Regions from separate parts of the Streptomyces sp. NPDC050549 genome, predicted to be linked through region 4. Evidence: riboswitches for the same ligand, from Rfam matches in the RefSeq annotation. Region 4 holds a riboswitch; each other region holds the start of a gene.

Evidence for each region. Region 4 has a riboswitch for cyclic di-AMP ahead of AB0I51_RS08815 (transglycosylase SLT domain-containing protein). Riboswitches for the same ligand answer to the same signal wherever they lie in the genome.
Region 1: linked by a shared signal. The riboswitch ahead of AB0I51_RS45670 (M23 family metallopeptidase) and the one ahead of AB0I51_RS08815 (transglycosylase SLT domain-containing protein) in region 4 are both predicted to bind cyclic di-AMP.
Region 2: linked by a shared signal. The riboswitch ahead of AB0I51_RS20770 (LysM peptidoglycan-binding domain-containing M23 family metallopeptidase) and the one ahead of AB0I51_RS08815 (transglycosylase SLT domain-containing protein) in region 4 are both predicted to bind cyclic di-AMP.
Region 3: linked by a shared signal. The riboswitch ahead of AB0I51_RS42905 (NlpC/P60 family protein) and the one ahead of AB0I51_RS08815 (transglycosylase SLT domain-containing protein) in region 4 are both predicted to bind cyclic di-AMP.

What each region holds. Positions count from the first base shown of each region.
Region 1 is NZ_JBFAJD010000067.1:8,666-12,826, reverse strand. Features, by position in the region: gene AB0I51_RS45680 (HPr family phosphocarrier protein) at 1-16, shown strand, start outside; gene AB0I51_RS45675 (GntR family transcriptional regulator) at 178-873, opposite strand; gene AB0I51_RS45670 (M23 family metallopeptidase) at 1,061-1,816, opposite strand; cyclic di-AMP (ydaO/yuaA leader) riboswitch at 1,830-1,993, opposite strand; gene AB0I51_RS45665 (pitrilysin family protein) at 2,194-3,582, opposite strand; gene AB0I51_RS45660 (pitrilysin family protein) at 3,579-4,161, opposite strand, start outside.
Region 2 is NZ_JBFAJD010000013.1:107,277-111,437, forward strand. Features, by position in the region: gene AB0I51_RS20765 (SGNH/GDSL hydrolase family protein) at 1-478, opposite strand, end outside; gene AB0I51_RS20770 (LysM peptidoglycan-binding domain-containing M23 family metallopeptidase) at 668-1,564, opposite strand; cyclic di-AMP (ydaO/yuaA leader) riboswitch at 1,569-1,731, opposite strand; gene AB0I51_RS20775 (alpha-galactosidase) at 2,033-4,105, opposite strand.
Region 3 is NZ_JBFAJD010000051.1:50,878-55,038, reverse strand. Features, by position in the region: gene AB0I51_RS42910 (DUF1996 domain-containing protein) at 1-1,487, opposite strand, end outside; cyclic di-AMP (ydaO/yuaA leader) riboswitch at 1,822-1,995, shown strand; gene AB0I51_RS42905 (NlpC/P60 family protein) at 2,004-3,740, shown strand; gene AB0I51_RS42900 (hypothetical protein) at 3,947-4,161, shown strand, end outside.
Region 4 is NZ_JBFAJD010000004.1:186,194-190,354, reverse strand. Features, by position in the region: gene AB0I51_RS08825 (LacI family DNA-binding transcriptional regulator) at 1-160, shown strand, start outside; gene AB0I51_RS08820 (HAD family hydrolase) at 267-1,082, shown strand; gene AB0I51_RS08815 (transglycosylase SLT domain-containing protein) at 1,159-1,626, opposite strand; cyclic di-AMP (ydaO/yuaA leader) riboswitch at 1,632-1,833, opposite strand; gene AB0I51_RS08810 (CocE/NonD family hydrolase) at 2,065-4,059, opposite strand; partial or broken gene AB0I51_RS08805 (peptide MFS transporter) at 4,076-4,161, opposite strand, start outside.

The sequences.
Region 1 (4,161 bases), on a different contig from region 4:
TCCCGAGACCGTCTGAACAACCCGCAATTGATGGTTGCGGTGTTTTCGCCGCAAAACCGATGTGCCGCAACCTCGAAGGGCTCGTCCGAATTACCGGGCGAGCCCTTCGCAATTCCATTTGCGGGCAGCAGAAATAATCCCCCGCGAATTACGCTCTCTTTGTATACGGCGCCCGTGTTAATGCCGGAGACCCGACATGTTTACGGGAGGTTGCGAAGTCCTCACACGGTCCGTGCCGTTCGCGCCGCCGGGAAAGCGCAGCCGGTGCGCGGTGCCCGCGCGCTCGGTGTGCAGGGCGGTGATCGCCCGCGCGCGCTCGGCGTCGCCGCGCGCCACTGCGTCCACGATCGCCCCGTGCTCCGCCCAGGACTCCACGGGGTTGGCCGGCGCGTCCACCACGTACATCCAGGCGATCTTGTGCCGCAGCTGGGTCAGCATCGAGGTCAGGGCGGGGCTTCCGGAGGCCTGGGCCAGCGTCTCGTGGAACCAGCTGCCCAAGGAGCGCAGATCCTCGCTGTTGCCCCTCCTGGCGCGCTCCTGGCCCAGCCTGACGAGGCCGCGGAGCACCTTGAGGTGGGCCTCGGTGCGCCGCTGGGCGGCCCGCGAGGCGCCGAGCGGCTCCAGCAGCATCCGCATCTCCAGCAGGTCGGCGGCCTCCTGCTCGGTCGGTTCCGCGACGCACGCGCCCGCGTGCCGCCGGGTCACCACGAACCCCTCCGCCTCCAGCGTGCGCAGGGCCTCCCGCACGGGGACGCGCGAGACGCCGTACCGGCGCGCGAGGAGTTCCTCCGTGAGCCGGCCGCCGCGCTCGTAGACACCGGCGACGATGTCGTCCCGGATCGCCGTGCATACCGAGTGCGCCGGAATACGCATGTCCGACCTCCGCCTTAATCCCCGTGAAACGTCGACGATTGACGTGTGTTCCGTGACTCTATTGCAATCAGCGGGAATTTCCGATGGCGGACCGGAATCCATGGATATTTTTTGGACAGAAGGGGTCCGGAAACGCCGAAAGCCCCGGCCTGCGGGCCGGGGCTCCGGGAAGTGCGGTAGTACCTCGTCAGACGTTGACGCCGTGCTTGCGGAGGTAGGCGACGGGGTCGACGTCGGAGCCGTACTCGGCGGTCGTGCGGGCCTCGAAGTGGAGGTGCGGTCCGGTGACGTTGCCGGTGGCCCCGGAGAGACCGATCTGCTGGCCCGGGGTGACCTTCTGGCCGACGGAGACACCGATGGACGACAGGTGGCCGTACATGGTGTACATGCCGTCGGCCATCCTGATCACGACTTCGTTGCCGTACGAGCCGCCCCAGCCGGCCTCGACGACGGTTCCGGAGCCCACCGCGTGGACGCTGGTACCGGTCGAGGCGTGGAAGTCGATGCCCGTGTGGGCGCCGGAGGACCACAGGGAGCCGCCGGTCTTGTAACCGGTGGACACATAGGAGTTGGCGACCGGCGCGACGAAGGTGTTGAGCCTCTTGCGCTCGGCCTCGCGGGCGGCGCGCGCCTGGGCCTCACGGGCCGCCTCGGCCTGGGCGGCGGCCTTGGCGCGGGCGGTCTCCTCGGCGAGCGTCTCGGCGGCGGCCTGCCTCTGGGCGACGGCCTGGGCGTCGATCTTCTCGGCCACGGAGTCGCCGATGGCGACGACGGGCGTGAGGCCGGTCTGTTCGGGGGCGGGCTCCGCGGCGAACGCCGGGGCGGCGGCCAGGGTGCCTACGACGCCGGAGGTGGCGAGAGCCGCGACACTCGCGGCGCGAACGGTGGTGCGGTGGGTCCGGCTCGGGCGACGGTGCTTCCCGGTGGCGCGGGTGAACGCCATGAAGTGGCTGGTCCTTTCCTTCCTTCTCGCCTACCGGGTTAGCTGACGGGTTCGGAGCAGGAAGGTCTCCTACGGACTCCCCCGCCACGCGCGCGGGCGTCCGATTCACCCCAGGGACTCATGTGGGTCCCCGGCTCCCCTGGCTCGCGCCGTACGGGGACTCGGCGATGACTGTCCGGTGCCGCGAGTGCGGCGCGGTGCCTGACGGACAGCCGGACCGACGCTAAGGGGGGCCACTTTCAATCCCCAAACGGATCACGGGTTTTGTTGCGCATGCCACAGGGCAGACGGGCAACCTCTCCCCCAATTCGGACAATAGGGAGCCCTGGTGACGCTTCAGTCACCAGGGCTCCCCCACGCGCGTGCCGCTACTGCGTCTACTCCGCCGGAACGACGGTCACTTCGCCGATGCCGAGGGCCTCGACGGGCTCCTTGATCTGCTCCGCGTCGCCGACGAGGATCGTCACCAGACGGTCCACCGGGAAGGCGTTGACGACCGCCGCGGTGGCCTCCACGGTGCCGGTCGCGGCGAGCTGCTGGTACAGCGTCGCCTGGTAGTCGTCGGGCAGGTGCTGCTCGACCTGGTCGGCCAGCGTGCTCGCCACGGCGGCGGCGGTCTCGTACTTGAGCGGCGCCACCCCGACGAGGTTCTGCACGGCGATGTCCCGCTCGGCGTCGGTGAGTCCGCCCTCGGCGAGCTTGCGCAGCACCGTCCACAGGTCGTCCAGGGCCGGACCCGTGTTCGGGGTGTCCACGGAGCCGCTGATGGCGAGCATCGACGCGCCCGTGCCGTCCGGTGCCGAGCGCAGCACCTGGCCGAACGCCCGCACACCGTAGGTGTAGCCCTTCTCCTCGCGCAGGACGCGGTCCAGGCGGGAGGTGAGGGTGCCGCCGAGGCAGTACGTGCCGAGCACCTGGGCCGGCCACACGCGGTCGTGCCGGTCGGCTCCGACGCGGCCGATGAGCAGCTGCGTCTGGACGGCGCCGGGCCGGTGCACGATCACGACCCGCCCGGTGTCGTCGGCGGTCACCGGCGGCACGGGGCGCGGCTGGCCGGCGGGGCCGGTCCATGAGCCAAGGGTGTCGGCCAGCAGCGCGTCCAGGTCGATGCCGGTGAGGTCACCGACGACCACGACGGTGGCGGTCGCGGGGCGGACATGCCGGTCGTAGAAGGCGCGTACGGCCCCGGAGTCGATCTTCTGGACGGTCTCCTCGGTCCCCTGGCGCGGGCGCGACATGCGCGCGCTCGCCGGGAACAGCTCCTTGGCGAGCTCCTTGGCCGCGCGGCGGGACGGGTTGGCCGTCTCGTGCGGGATCTCGTCGAGGCGGTTGCGGACCAGCCGCTCGACCTCGCTGTCGGCGAAGGCGGGCGCCCTGAGGGCGTCCGACAGCAGGCCGAGACCCTTGGCCAGGCGCGAGGCCGGGACCTCCAGGCTCAGCCGGATGCCGGGGTGGTCGGCGTGCGCGTCGAGGGTGGCGCCGGAGCGCTCCAGCTCGGCGGCGAACTCCTCGGCGGAGTGCTTGTCGGTGCCCTCGGAGAAGGCACGTGCGGTGATCGTGGCGACACCGTCCAGACCGGCCGGTTCGGCCTCCAGGGGCGCGTCGAGGAGCACCTCGACGGCGACGACCTGCTGGCCGGGGCGGTGGCAGCGCAGCACGGTCAGGCCGTTGCCGAGCGTCGCGCGCTCGGGCGCCGGGAAGGCCCACGGCCTGGCCTCGCCCGCCTGGGGCTGCGGGTGGAATTCCATCGTGGCGAGCTCGGTCACTTGGCCGCCTCCTCGTTCTCGTCGCCGGCCTCGGCCGCTGCTGCTTCGTCGTCGGCATCCTCGTCCGCGATCGGCTCGTAGACGAGCACCGCGCGGTTGTCGGGCCGCAGGCGCGCCTTGGCGACCTCCTGGACCTCCTCCGCCGTCACGTCCAGGACGCGCTGTACGGCGGTCAGGGCGAGCTGCGGGTCACCGAACAGGACGGCGTACCGGCACAGTTCGTCCGCGCGGCCCGCGACCGTGCCCAGCCGGTCCAGCCACTCGCGCTCCAACTGGGCCTGGGCGCGCTCCATTTCCTCGGCCGTGGGGCCCTCCGCGGCGAACCGGGCGAGCTCCTCGTCGATGGCGGCCTCGATGACGGGCACCTCGACGTCCCCGGACGTCTTGACGTCCAGCCACCCCAGGGAGGGTGCTCCGGCCAGCCGCAGCAGACCGAAGCCGGCGGCGACGGCCGTACGGTCGCGTCGTACGAGGCGGTTGTAGAGGAGCGAGGACTCGCCGCCGCCGAGGATGGTGAGGGCGAGGTCGGCCGCGTCGGACGCGCGCGTGCCGTCCTCCGGGAGCCGGTAGGCGCACATC
Region 2 (4,161 bases), on a different contig from region 4:
TCTTGAGGGACCACAGGTCGAGCACCGGGCAGCCGTAGCGGTCGGCGATGGCCCGCACATGTCCGTTGTAGGTGGCGATCTTGCCGCGCAGATGCTTGAGGACCGGCACACCGCGGGTGTCGAAGCCGGTCGTCACCAGGACGCTGCCGACGGCGGAGGTGAGGTCGGCGACCGCGCGCTCGAAGCGCTCGGCGACCTCGTCGGGGTCGGTGCCGGGCCGGATGATGTCGTTGCCGCCCGCACAGAAGGAGACCAGGTCGGGGCCGATCTCCTTGGCCCGGGTGAGCTGGTCGGCCACGATCTGGTCGAGCAGTTTCCCGCGCACGGCGAGGTTGGTGTACTCGAAGTCGCCCTCGGGCCGCCGGTCCGCGAGCAGTACCGCGAACCGGTCGGCCCAGCCGACCATCGCCCCGTCGGGACCGGGGTCGCCGACGCCCTCGGTGAAGCTGTCCCCCACCGCCACGTACGACCCGATCACTGATCTGTTGTCACTCTTCGAATCGTTAGCCACGGCAACCATAGTTCACCCTGGAGTGTGACCTACGCGATCGTAATATGGGGTTGACGGACGGTGAGATAAGCCACTCGTAAAGGGTTGCCCAAAGTCGGAATAAGCCCCTGGCCAGGGGCGTTGACCCCGGGAACTGCCCTGCGCCGGGCTCCGGAGTCAGCCGACGGTGACGCCGTGCGAGCGGAGGTAGGCGACCGGATCCACGTCCGAGCCGTAGTACGGAGTGGTCCGGATCTCGAAGTGCAGGTGCGGGCCGGTGACGTTGCCGGTCGCACCGGAGAGGCCGATCTGCTGGCCCTCGGTCACGGTCTGGCCGGCCGAGACGGACAGCTGCGACATGTGGGCGTACTGCGAGTACTCGCCGTCCGCGTGCCGGATGACGACCTCGTTGCCGTAGGCGCCGTCGTAGGCCGCCGAGACGACCGTGCCCGCGGCGACCGCCTTGACGGTGGTGCCGGTCGGGACGACGAAGTCGACGCCCGTGTGATAGCCGCTGGACCACATGCTGCCCGCGACGTGGTAGCCGGTGCCGATGGTGCCGCCGGTCACGGGGAGGGTGTAGCCGCCGGCGGTGCTGGTGGTGTCGGCACTCTGCGTGGCGGTCGTCTTCTTCGACGAAGAGGAGGACGACGAGGAGGACGAACCGGACGACTTGGTCGTGCTCGTCGTGGCCTTCTTGCCGAGGGAGAGCTTCAGGCCCGGGTGGATCAGCGACGGGTCGGCGCCGATGGCCTCGCGGTTGTCCTGGTAGATCTTCTTCCAGCCACCGGTGACGTCCTGCTCGTCGGCGATCTTCGCGAGCCAGTCGCCCGCCTTCACCGAATACGTCTTGACGCCCTCGGTCTTGGCGGTCGCCGCCTTCTGCGCCACCGTCCCCTCGGTTGCCGGAGCCGCCTGAACGGCCTTTTCCGGAGCGGAAGTCGAAGTGGCCGCATGGGCACCGGTGGCTCCCATGAGCGGAAGGGCGAGCGCGGCGCCGCCGGTTCCGGCTACGGCTATCGAGCGGGTGAGGCGCTGGGACTTGGGACGGCGGTGCTTACCCTTCGCGGGCATGACGAATTCCTCTCCGGCGCCTGCGAGGTGAGCTGTCGGGTGCGGGCTGGAGATGCCCGGCCGCGCGCTGGTCGCGGCTTTACCCCAAGCCCGTTCCGGAGACCGGAACAGGCGTCCTACCTGTGGGTCCCCCGCTCCTGCCGCATACGGGTGGGTGTGTGCGGAGTCCGGTCGGCGGCAGGATTGGGCGTCCGTCCGGATTGGTGGCGAACGTAAGCGAGGAAGACGCAAAGGGACAAGCAGGAGGTTCCACGGTTTTGTCTTTCTTGTGATCTCCTGTGGGAATTCACAGTCACCCTCCGTGAATTCCCACCCGCCTCCTCCCTCAATTCCCCTGGAAAAGCATGTCAATTACGTGAACATGACGAGCGACGTACGGTCACGGATATGACGCTGCTCACGTACAACCCCTCAGCTTCCCTTATTCCAGAGCGAGTTGTAACGAAGGCTGCAATTCGGGCAGAATGCTCAGATGTGACGCAGCCGGAGAACCGTCGCATCGAGGTCACCGCGCAGCCCGGTCCGCAGCCCGTGATGCAACAGGACCGCACCTCGGTGGACTTCGCCCGTTTCAAGGCATTCGTACGATGCCGTCGGGTCGAGCCCGCGCAGCCGGAGCGCCGGTACCGGCTCGCCGTAGTGCTGCGCCTGGAGCAGTGCGAGGACGACGCTCTCGTCGCCGCGCGTGTACTGCACGGCGCTGAGTCCGCCGGTCGGCGGGCGCAGCCGGTGGAGGTCGCCGTGCTGCACGAGCGGCCGGATCTCCTTGTAGAGGGCGATCCACTCGCGGGCCTCGGCGAGTTCCTCCTCGGTCCACTCCGAGAGGTCGCCGCCCACACCGAGGACGCCGGCCATGGCGCTCACGAACCGGAAGCGCAGGCTGCTGACCCGGTCGTTGAGCTGGGTGTTGGGGCTGTCGGTGACCCAGGCGGCCATCACGCGCGCGGGGTGGATCTGGCTGAAGCCGTGCTGGATGGCGAGCCGGTCGAGCGGGTCGGTGTTGTCGGAGGTCCACACCTGGTCGGTACGGCTCAGGATGCCGAGGTCGATCCGGCCGCCGCCGCCCGAGCAGGACTCGAAGGCCACACCGGGGTGGGCCGCCCGCAGCCGGTCCAACAGGGCGTACAGCGCGCGCACATGGTCCACCCAGAGGCGTTGCGGATAAGCGTCGCCGGGCCAGCCCGCGTCGGTGAAGCAGCGGTTGAAGTCCCACTTCACATAGTCGATCGGGGCGCTGGAGAGGAGTCCGTCGAGCTGCTCCCAGAGGTACTCCTGGACGTCCTCACGGGCCAGGTTGAGGACGAGCTGATTGCGGAACTCCGTCCGCTTTCGTCCCTCCTGGTACTGCACCCAGTCCGGGTGGGCGCGGTACAGGTCGCTGTCCGGGTTGATCATCTCGGGCTCGACCCAGATGCCGAACTGCATGCCCAGTGCGTGGACGCGGTCGGCGAGCGGCTTGAGGCCGGCGGGGAAGCGGTCCGGGTTGGGGGTCCAGTCGCCGAGTCCGGCACGGTCGCTGGTGCGGGCGCCGAACCACCCGTCGTCGACCACGAACAGCTCGACGCCGGCCGCCGCCGCACGCTGCGCGAGGACCTCCTGCTGCTCCTCGGAGATGTCGAACTGCGTGGCCTCCCAGGAGTTGTAGAGCACGGGCCGGTCCCGGTCGGCGTCCGGGATGACGTACGTCCGCTGGTAGGTGTGCCAGGCGCGGCTGGCGCCGCCGAAGCCGGCGTCGCTCCACAGGGCCGCGAAGAGGGGCGTCGTGAAGGACTCCCCGGCCGCGAGGCTCAGCAGCCCGGACTCGTCGTACCCGGCGCCGCCGGTGATCTGCACGCGCGCGTCCGGGAGCTGGGCCACGGCGATCCGCCAGGACCCCGACCAGCCGAGGGCGCAGCCGTAGACCTCGCCGCGTTCCTCGGTCGCGTCGGTGTCGAGGGCGACCCAGGGAAGGTACTGGTGTCCGGTGTGGCCGCGCCGGCTGCCGATGACCTTCTCGCCGTAGGTGAGGGGGGAGCGCACCAGCCGTGACTCGGCGGCCCAGCGCCCGTGCACGTGCGACAGCTGCCACTCCTCGCGGTCGGGCAGCGTCCAGGTGGCGGAGTCGGCGCGCAGCAGCTCCAGCGGCTCGGTCCCCTCGTTGTCGAGGACCGTCCAGCGCTCCACGACGTCACCGCGCGTCCGGTAGTGCAGGGTGATCGTCAGTCCCGCGTCGCGGAAGCGGAGCCGCAGTTCGTCGCCGTCCGTGTCGTGGCGGTCGAAGGACCACTCGGTGCCGCGCCGCTCCGGCGTGCGCACAGACAGGGCGGGCCGGACGAAGCGGGGGCCGCCCTCGACCGGGTACTCCTCGCGTCCGTCGAGCGGGGACTCGAAGGAGGAGCCGCCGGGGAGCGGACGGGCGGCGAGTTCCTCGGCGTCGGCGAGCGCGATACGGGGACCCCAGTGGAGATGGAGCAGTTCGTCGCGCTCGGTGAGATGGACGGCGTAACTGCTCGTGGGCCCGGACAGCACCCACGTACGGCCGTTCTCGGCGGTCTCCAGCATCAAGTCCCTCACAGATTCGAACAAGTCCACTCAAGCGCCAACATCATCAATGGTGC
Region 3 (4,161 bases), on a different contig from region 4:
GAGCCCGAACCGCCGCCCGATCCGGGGTCGTTGTCCGTGCCGGCGCCGCACTTCTCACCGCTGTTGATGCAGGTGACCATGTCGTTCATCAGGCCCTCGGAGAAGACGTTGATGAAGTCGCCGTGGTCGGTGACGGGCTTGTGCTGCTGCTCGGGGAAGGAGTCCACCGCGAACAGCGGGGACGTCCTGCCGCCGTCCTGGAGGCTCGGCGCGTCGACGGCGTAGACGATCCGCTGCACCAGCTGCGGGATGGCCTTGAAACCGTCCGGGCAGGCGCCGTCGGCGGCCTCGAAGGCCACGTGGGTGCGATGGTTGGCGCTGTCGATGTTGCGGCCGTCCCAGCAGCTCTGGAACTTGAAGGTGCGCACGACGTCGCTGCCCGCCGGGCACAGCGGGTACTTGTCCTTGAGCTGCCGGTCCTCGAACCCGGTGCAGCTCCAGGAGGCGTTGGCGTTGGCCGGGCCGTTGACGAAGGCCTTCGCGTCGCCGGTGATGATACGCAGCAGGCGCGGCATCGCGACGACCTTGCTCTGCGGGTTGCCCTCGAAGGTCAGCGTGACCTGCTTGGCCGTGACGATCTCACCCGAGTTGCCCTCGGTGCCGCCGCCGGGCTTGTCCGCGTCGCGCTCCTGCTTGCCGTTCTGGAGGCGCAGCACAGGCCAGTAGTAGGTGGACTTGTCGCCCGGGTTCTCGCAGCTCGTGTCGGCGTTCGCCAGATCCTGGTCGCTCGCGAAGGCGTTGTTGGACTGGTTGCCGATGTAGTCGTGGAAGTGGTGGGCGCCATTGGTGACACCGGGCGCGACGATCACGTTGTCGGAGTTGAACAGGCCGTTCGCGTTCACCCCGCAGGCGGTGACGAACGTGCCGCCCGAGGCACCCGCCTGCTCCTGCGGAGCGTTCACGTTCGGCTGTACGGAGGTGATGTCCGCGTAGTCCGAGGCGACCGGCCCGTTGGTGGTCTGCTGCTGGCCCTGACCGCCCTGGCCGGAAGCGCTGGCACTGGCACTGGCACTGGCGCTCTGGTCGTCGCCGTTGCCGCCCTGGTCGCCGGTCTCGTTCGTGGGCGCGATCAGGGTGCAGCCGGCGAGCGCGTCGAGTCCTTCCGGGCGGTCCCCGACGCGTGCGATGGCGTCGTCGATCCGTCCGATGGTCGCCGCGCGCTTCTCCTTCAGCGGATTCATGATCTCGTTGTCGGCGAAGGATGCGTCCTGGCGTATGGACTCCGTCGAGTCCCGGAGTTTCTGGTAGGCCTCGGTTATCTGCTGGTCCAGATTCGCGAGTTCCTTGTCGACGTCGGCCTTCGCCTCGTCGGGCACCGTCGTCAACTGGGTGCCGATGTCCGGGCAGTCGATCGTCGCGCCTCGCGATGCCGCGTCCGGAGACCCTTGCTGGGCGGAGTCACCGCCCCAACCGCCTTCGGACGCCGACGCGTAGACGTTCGCCGCCACCAGTCCTCCGCCGCCCAGCATCAGGGCGACTGCTGCCATCGTCGCGCGTCGTGCGCCTGTGGGGCGTCTGCGCGTGTTGCGTGCCAAGGAAGTTGCTCCTACACGTATCGGTCGGCCCGGCTCGTCCCGGCATGGAAATCCCCCGTCCCAATACGGAGCCCGGTCCCGGTGTGTTCAACCGTCCCGGAAATTCATAGCGACCTCTTATGGATCACCCGCCCCGGCGGGCTCCTGACCCCTCGACACACCAGGGCGAGGTAAAGGTCACAAATACGTATCGGACATATCGCGCTTCAACCTTCACACGAGGCACACACGTTGGCTAAGTTGACGTTCAGGCCGTACGACCTACTCCGGCGATCGGCGCCGGGCCGCACGGCTTGCGCCGAGTCCGGCGTGCCGCTCGCGGCAGCCGGAGCCGGGGACCCAACCGAACTTGGGGTGAATCGGTCCAACTGCCCTTCAGGGCAAGGACCGTAGGGCAAACCTTCCGTGATCGACGCCCGAACCCGACAGCTAACCCGGTAGGCGCAAAGCGGAAGGAGCACGTCTGCCATGCCGGCAGAACGACGCACGCGCACCGGAGGCAGTGGCCCCACCGTGGACGACCGACCCAGCCGCGACGAAGTCCAGCGGCGGATCAACTCCCTTTACGACAGGGCCGAGACGGCCACTGGAAACTACAACGCCACACGTGCGATGTCCGGGGGGCCGCGCAAGCGTGTCAACCCCCGCCCCGGCGCGTCGCGGCCTTCCGATCCCGCTGTCGAAGCCGTCACCCGGCAGCTGTTCGACCGCGCGCGCACTCAACTGGGCCCGACCGTGCCGGCGATCCTGCCGCCCGGCAGGACCCCGGCCCGCCCGGCCGAGTCCCGCCCCGAGCGCTCCGAACGACGTCCCGAGCCCCAGAGCACCGGCGGCGCAGTCGAAGCGCAGCCCGGCCGCGCCATGGCCGAACTGACCGCGGGGACCACCGCCGCACCAGAGCCCACTGCCCTGCAACTCATGGCCTCCGCATCGGAGTTGACCGCGGCACCCATCGCCGCGCTGCCTCCCGCCGCACAGCAGATGCAGCAGATGCAGCAGATGCAGCAGATGCAGCAGATGCAGCAGTCTCCTGTGATGCCGCAGATGTCGCAGACGCAGGCACCTCAGGCGCAGATGTCCCAGATCGCCCAGATCGCGCAGATGGCTCAGGCCCAGATGTCGCAGACGCCTCCGGCGACCGTCCTCGACCTGCCGCCGGTACCGCCCGCCCCGGCCGTCGAGGTGCCGCCCGCGCGCGTCGTGGCACCACAGCAGTTCGCGACCGCCCCGGTACCGGCCTTCGACCCGCTCACCGCGAGCCTGGACCTGCTCCCGGCCATCGGCGCACCGCGCACCGAGACCGCGCCGACGGGCGCCACCTGGCCGCTCCCGGAGACGACCTGGTCCGCCCCGGAGACCACCTGGTCCACCGGACAGATGCCCATGGTGACCGAGCAAGAGACGTGGTCCACAGGGCAGATGCCCGCAGTGACCCAGCAACCGCCGTGGTCCACCGGCCAATTCCCCGTAGTGACCGAGCAACAGGTCTGGTCCACAGGGCAGATGCCCGCGGTGACCGAGCAAGAGACGTGGTCCACAGGCCAGATGCCCGCAGTTACCGAGCAACCCGCTTGGTCCACCGGGCAGATACCTCTGATCCCCCAGCAGCCCTCGGCCCAGCCCGCCTGGCAGCCCGCACCGGAACCTTCCTGGCGCCCGCCGCAGCAGGAATGGCAGCCGACCGCCCCCGCCCCCGAGGTCTCCTTCGCTGCGGCCCCGTCCGTCGCCCCCACACTCGCACCCCCCGCCCCTCCAGCCATGGCCCCGGAAGTCACACTCCCCCCGGCCCCGGCCATGAGCTCGACGCCCGCCGCCGTCACCCCCACCGCACCGGACGCCGGCGCCCAAAGCAAAACCGCCACCGCGCTCGCCTTCGCCCGCGCACAGATCGGCAGGCCCTGCCTGTGGGGCGCGGCGGGACCGGACGCGTACGACTGCTCCAGCCTCACCCAGGCCGCCTGGAAGGCGGCGGGCGTAATGCTCCCGCGCACCGCCCAGGAACAGTCGGGCGCCGGCGCCCTCGTCCCCCTCACCGACATCCGCGCCGGCGATCTGATCTTCTTCTACGACAGCATCGACCACGTCGGCCTCTACACCGGCAACGGCCTGATGATCCACGCGCCGAGCCCGGGCACGCCGATACGCGAGGAGTCGATCTTCTACGCCGGTTCGGCTGCCATTCGGGGCGCCGTACGGCCCGCCTGAACCGCCCGGGTCCGGGGATTCCCGGCCCCGCTCGCGTACGCCCCGCTACTCCCGGCGGGCCGCGTCGTTGGTCTGTACGAGTGGTGGAACCCAGGACACGGTCGTAGCGTCGAACGAGACGACGGACGACGACCGTGTCCCGCCGGGCGGGCCCACCGCCGGTGCGGGTGCGGAGCGACAGTACGAACAGGCGGCCGGGAGCGGACATGTACAAACACACCATGGTCGGACTCGTCACGGTCTGTGCCGCTGCCCTGCTCGCACCTGCCGTGGGCACCTCGTCCGCGGCCCCGGCGACGGTGCGCGCGCAACCGGTCGCCCAGCGGCAGCCCGCGGTCCCCGTGCTGGTCGACTGCCTCTGGCGTGCCGAGGTGCGCCCCGCCAATTTCATGCTTGCCTGCGGCGACGGCAACAGCCGACT
Region 4 (4,161 bases):
GGCGGCGGCCACCGCCATCACCCCGGCCCTCACCACCATGCGCCAGCCCTACGACCGCATCAGCGCCGAAATGGTCCGGATGCTCCTGGCCCAGATCGCCGGAGAGGACACGGCGGGCGTGATCCTGCCCACCGAACTGGTGATCCGGGACTCGGCATGACCGCCGTAACTGTCAAACCAACCGGAACTCGGGTCAACGTATGTGAAGGCAGCAGCCGTCCGGTTCGTGTCGAGTCGGTGGGGCGTTCCATCCGTATTCTCTGATCATGGCCGCACCCCTCGCATATGCACTGATCGCCACCGACCTGGACGGAACGCTGCTGCGCGGCGACGACACACTCTCCGACCGGTCCCGCACCGCACTCGCGAGGGCCGCGGCGGCCGGCGCCCGGCACCTGGTCGTCACCGGCCGGCCCGCCCCGAGGGTGCGACCGCTCCTCGAAGACCTCGGCAGCAGGGGGCTCGCGGTGTGCGGACAGGGCGCGCAGTTGTACGACGCCGGCGCGGACCGTCTGCTCTGGTCGGTCACCCTGGACCGGGAGTTGGCGGAGACCGCGCTCGGCAAGATCGAGGCAGAGGTGGGCCAGGTGTACGCGGCGGTCGACCAGGACGGAGTGGACGGCCTCACCCTCATCGAGCCCGGCTACCTGATGCCGCACCCCACGCTCCCCGCCGTACGGGTCGGCAGGCGCGACGACCTGTGGTCCGAACCGATCAGCAAGGTGCTGCTCCGTCACCCCGCCCTGGAGGACGACGAATTGGCGTCCACGGCGCGCTCGGTGGTCGGTTCTCTGGCCTCGGTCACCATGTCGGGCCCCGGCACCGTCGAACTCCAGCCACTCGGCATCACCAAGGCGACGGGCCTGGCCCTCGCCGCCCGACACCTGGGGCTGCACCCCTCCGACACCATCGCCTTCGGCGACATGCCGAACGACATCCCGATGTTCGACTGGGCGGCCCACGGGGTGGCCATGGCCAACGCCCACCCCGAACTCAAGGCGGTGGCGGACGAGGTGACGAGGTCGAACGAGGACGACGGCATCGCCGTGGTCCTGGAAAGACTCCTCGGCGAAGTCTTTTAGGGGCGCGGGGAACTGCGCGACCAGCCACGACGGCGCTGCACTCAAAACACAACCCGTCGTGGCTGATCCAACGTTTCTAGTAAGCCCCGTAAACGTTGTCGATGGACCCGTACACCGCCGCCGCGTAGTTGCAGGCAGCCGTGATGTTCGCGACCGGGTCGTACGGGTCGAACGAAGTCCCGGCAACGTGATACGCGTTGAACGTCGGGTCGATCACCTGGAGAAGCCCCTTCGACGGAGTACCCGCCGCCGCGTTGGAGTCCCAGTTGTTGATCGCGTAGGGGTTGCCGGAAGACTCGCGGATCACGTTGCGGTAGATCCCGTTGTACGTCCCCGGAATCCCCTTCTGCGCCATGATCGCGAGCGACTCGCGGATCCACCCGTCAAGGGTGTTGGGGTACCCGGCAACCGTGGTCGACGAGGTCGTGGCGGCCGACGCGGTGCTCGCACCGACGATCGGCAGGGCGAGGATCGCGGCACCGGTGCCGGCGACGGCGAGGGTACGGACGAGTCGGGCGCGGCGGGACTGAGCGGATGCAGGCATGACGAGGTTCCTCTCCGTCGCCTGCGAGGTGAGCTGTCGGGTTCGGGCTGGGAGGTGCCCGGCCGCGCCCTCACGGACGTGACTTAACCCCAAGCCGTCCCGGTCGCAGCGACCGGTCCGGCGACTTACCTGGGTCCCCCGCTCCTGCCGTGCGAGAAGTTCGTGACTGGGATGCCGGGCGGCGGCAGGATTCGGCGTTCCGCTCGACAGGCCGGGAAACTATGCGAGAGCACATGTCCGGAACAAGTGGCGGAATCACACCTAACCCCTATTGACCTTGGTCTGAGACGTATGGGGCACTTGATCCTTTGCGTGAGCCAAGGTTCAACTGTCAATCTCCGCAAGGGGAAACACGAACGAACCGGGACGCGGGTCACGCACAGAAATACGTGACCCAACTCACGGCAGGATTAAGAGCGGCAAATCGGGCATTCATCCTCAACTGGCGGTTCTCGGAATCCTTTTCTCCCAAGTACGGTGAAAGATCACTTCGCTGCCCTCGGTGCAGATCACCTCGTTCGAGGTAATAAAGTCCGTTTCGTCGCACGTGATCTCCGACCGCGTCCGCACGGTCGTGTCCCATCCCAGCTCCGGCCGATGCAGCCGGATCGTCCAGTCGGACCGCGTACGGGCGGACAGCGGATCCGACTCGTCGATCGTGTACGTCTCCAGCGCGTCCTCGGTGAACTCGAGCCCGTCCGGATACACACGCGTGCCGCCGTACCGGGGATCCACCTCCAGTCGCCACTCACCCTTCGCGACATCCCGCACCACCAGCCGCTCGGGCCGCGGCTCGTCCAGCGTGGCCGGGTGGTTGACCCCGATGGGCGCGGCCTCCTCGGGCTCGTCGAACCGAACAGCGGAACCCAACTCCTGCTCCCGTACCGGAAGTTCCAGCGCACTCCCCTCCGGATCCAGCGTGAACCCCGCCCCCGACTCCGGCTGCGGCCAGATCCACGGCCAGTACGCCGACGACACCGCGAGCCGGATGCGATGGCCCGGCGGGAACGCGTGCCCGATGCCGTTCAGTTCGAAGGTCACGTCCTCCGCGGCACCCGCAGTCCACGGCACCGCCCGGTCCCGCCCGTGCCGAGCCGACAGGTTGAGCACACCCCGGGTGACCAGCGTCGAGGAACCGTCCGGGGCGACATCGCACAGCCGGGCGACGACCTGCCCGCGCTCCACCTCGCTCGTCAGCCGCAGCCGCACCCTCGGCCGCCCCAGCACCCACGTCTCGGCCGGCACCTCGAACTCGAAGCACGCCGACCGCGCGTCCTCGTCCCGCTGGTCCGGCGGCAGATCGGCGTCGTTCCCGCACGGGAAGAAACGGCCCGCGTCCACACCGGTGTGCATGGGGGAGCGGACCGGAACGGGCGCACCCCGGAGGCCGTACGTCGTCGTCTTCACGTGCGGCGAGGGCCACGCGGGTTCGCCGACCCAACGGCCCGGCAGGGTGTCGTAGACCGTGGCCGGAGGATGCGAGTCGCTGACGTAGGCCCGCAGCGGAGGCTCTCCCATGATTCCGGTGTCGATGCCCTTCAGCCAGTGGTCCCACCACCGCAGCGTCTCCTGGAGGAAGCCGATCGCGGGGCCGGGCGGCAGACCTCGGTCCGGGTACTGATGGGACCACGGCCCGATCAGGCCGCGTACCCGCTCCGGCGGGAGGTGTTCGACGAGCCGCAGGACCGTGTCGCGGTACGGGTCGTGCCAGCCGCCCACCGTCAGGACGGCGGCCCGGATCGCGCCGTAGTCCTCGCAGATGCTGCCGTGCTTCCAGTAGTCGTCGCGGAGCTGGTGGGCCAGCCAGGTGTGGATGAACGGATCGATCCGCTCCAGGCGCTTGAGCCACATGTCGCGCCAGATCAGGCCCGCGTACTCGGGGTCCGGCGGGCGGGCGACGAAGGCCAGCATGGTGGCCGCCCAGGCGTGCAGGTCGACGGCGAGGGCCGAACCGCCCATGTAGTGAACGTCGTTGTCGTAGCGGTCGTCGGTCGAACAGACGGTGACGATCGCCTTCAGCGGCTCCGGGGCGAGGGCGGCGATCTGGAGGGAGTTGAAGCCGCCCCAGGAGATGCCGAACATGCCCACCTTGCCGGTGCACCAGGGCTGCGCGGCAAGCCAGTCGACGACCTCGACGCCGTCGGCGAGTTCCTGCGCGTCGTACTCGTCGCCGGGCGCGCCCTCGCTGTTGCCGTGGCCGCGCACGTCGACCCGGACGGAGGCGTAACCGTGGCCCGCGTACCAGGGGTGGCGCTGGGCGTCACGTGGCGCCGTCCAGTCGGTCAGGCGGTACGGGAGGTATTCCAGGAGCGCCGGTACGGGTTCGTCCGTCAGCGGGCGCCAGACGCGCGCGTAGAGCCGTGTCCCGTCGGACATCGGGATGCGGATGTCCTCGTGGGCCGTCTCGTGGGGGAAGGACGTACGGATGCGCATGAGGGGACCCCTGGGTTCAGTGGACCGGGTGCATGGTGCGGCGCAGCCAGGGCGCGGAGGCCATCACGGCGAGGCCCGCGGCCACCGCGATCGCGCCGTTGA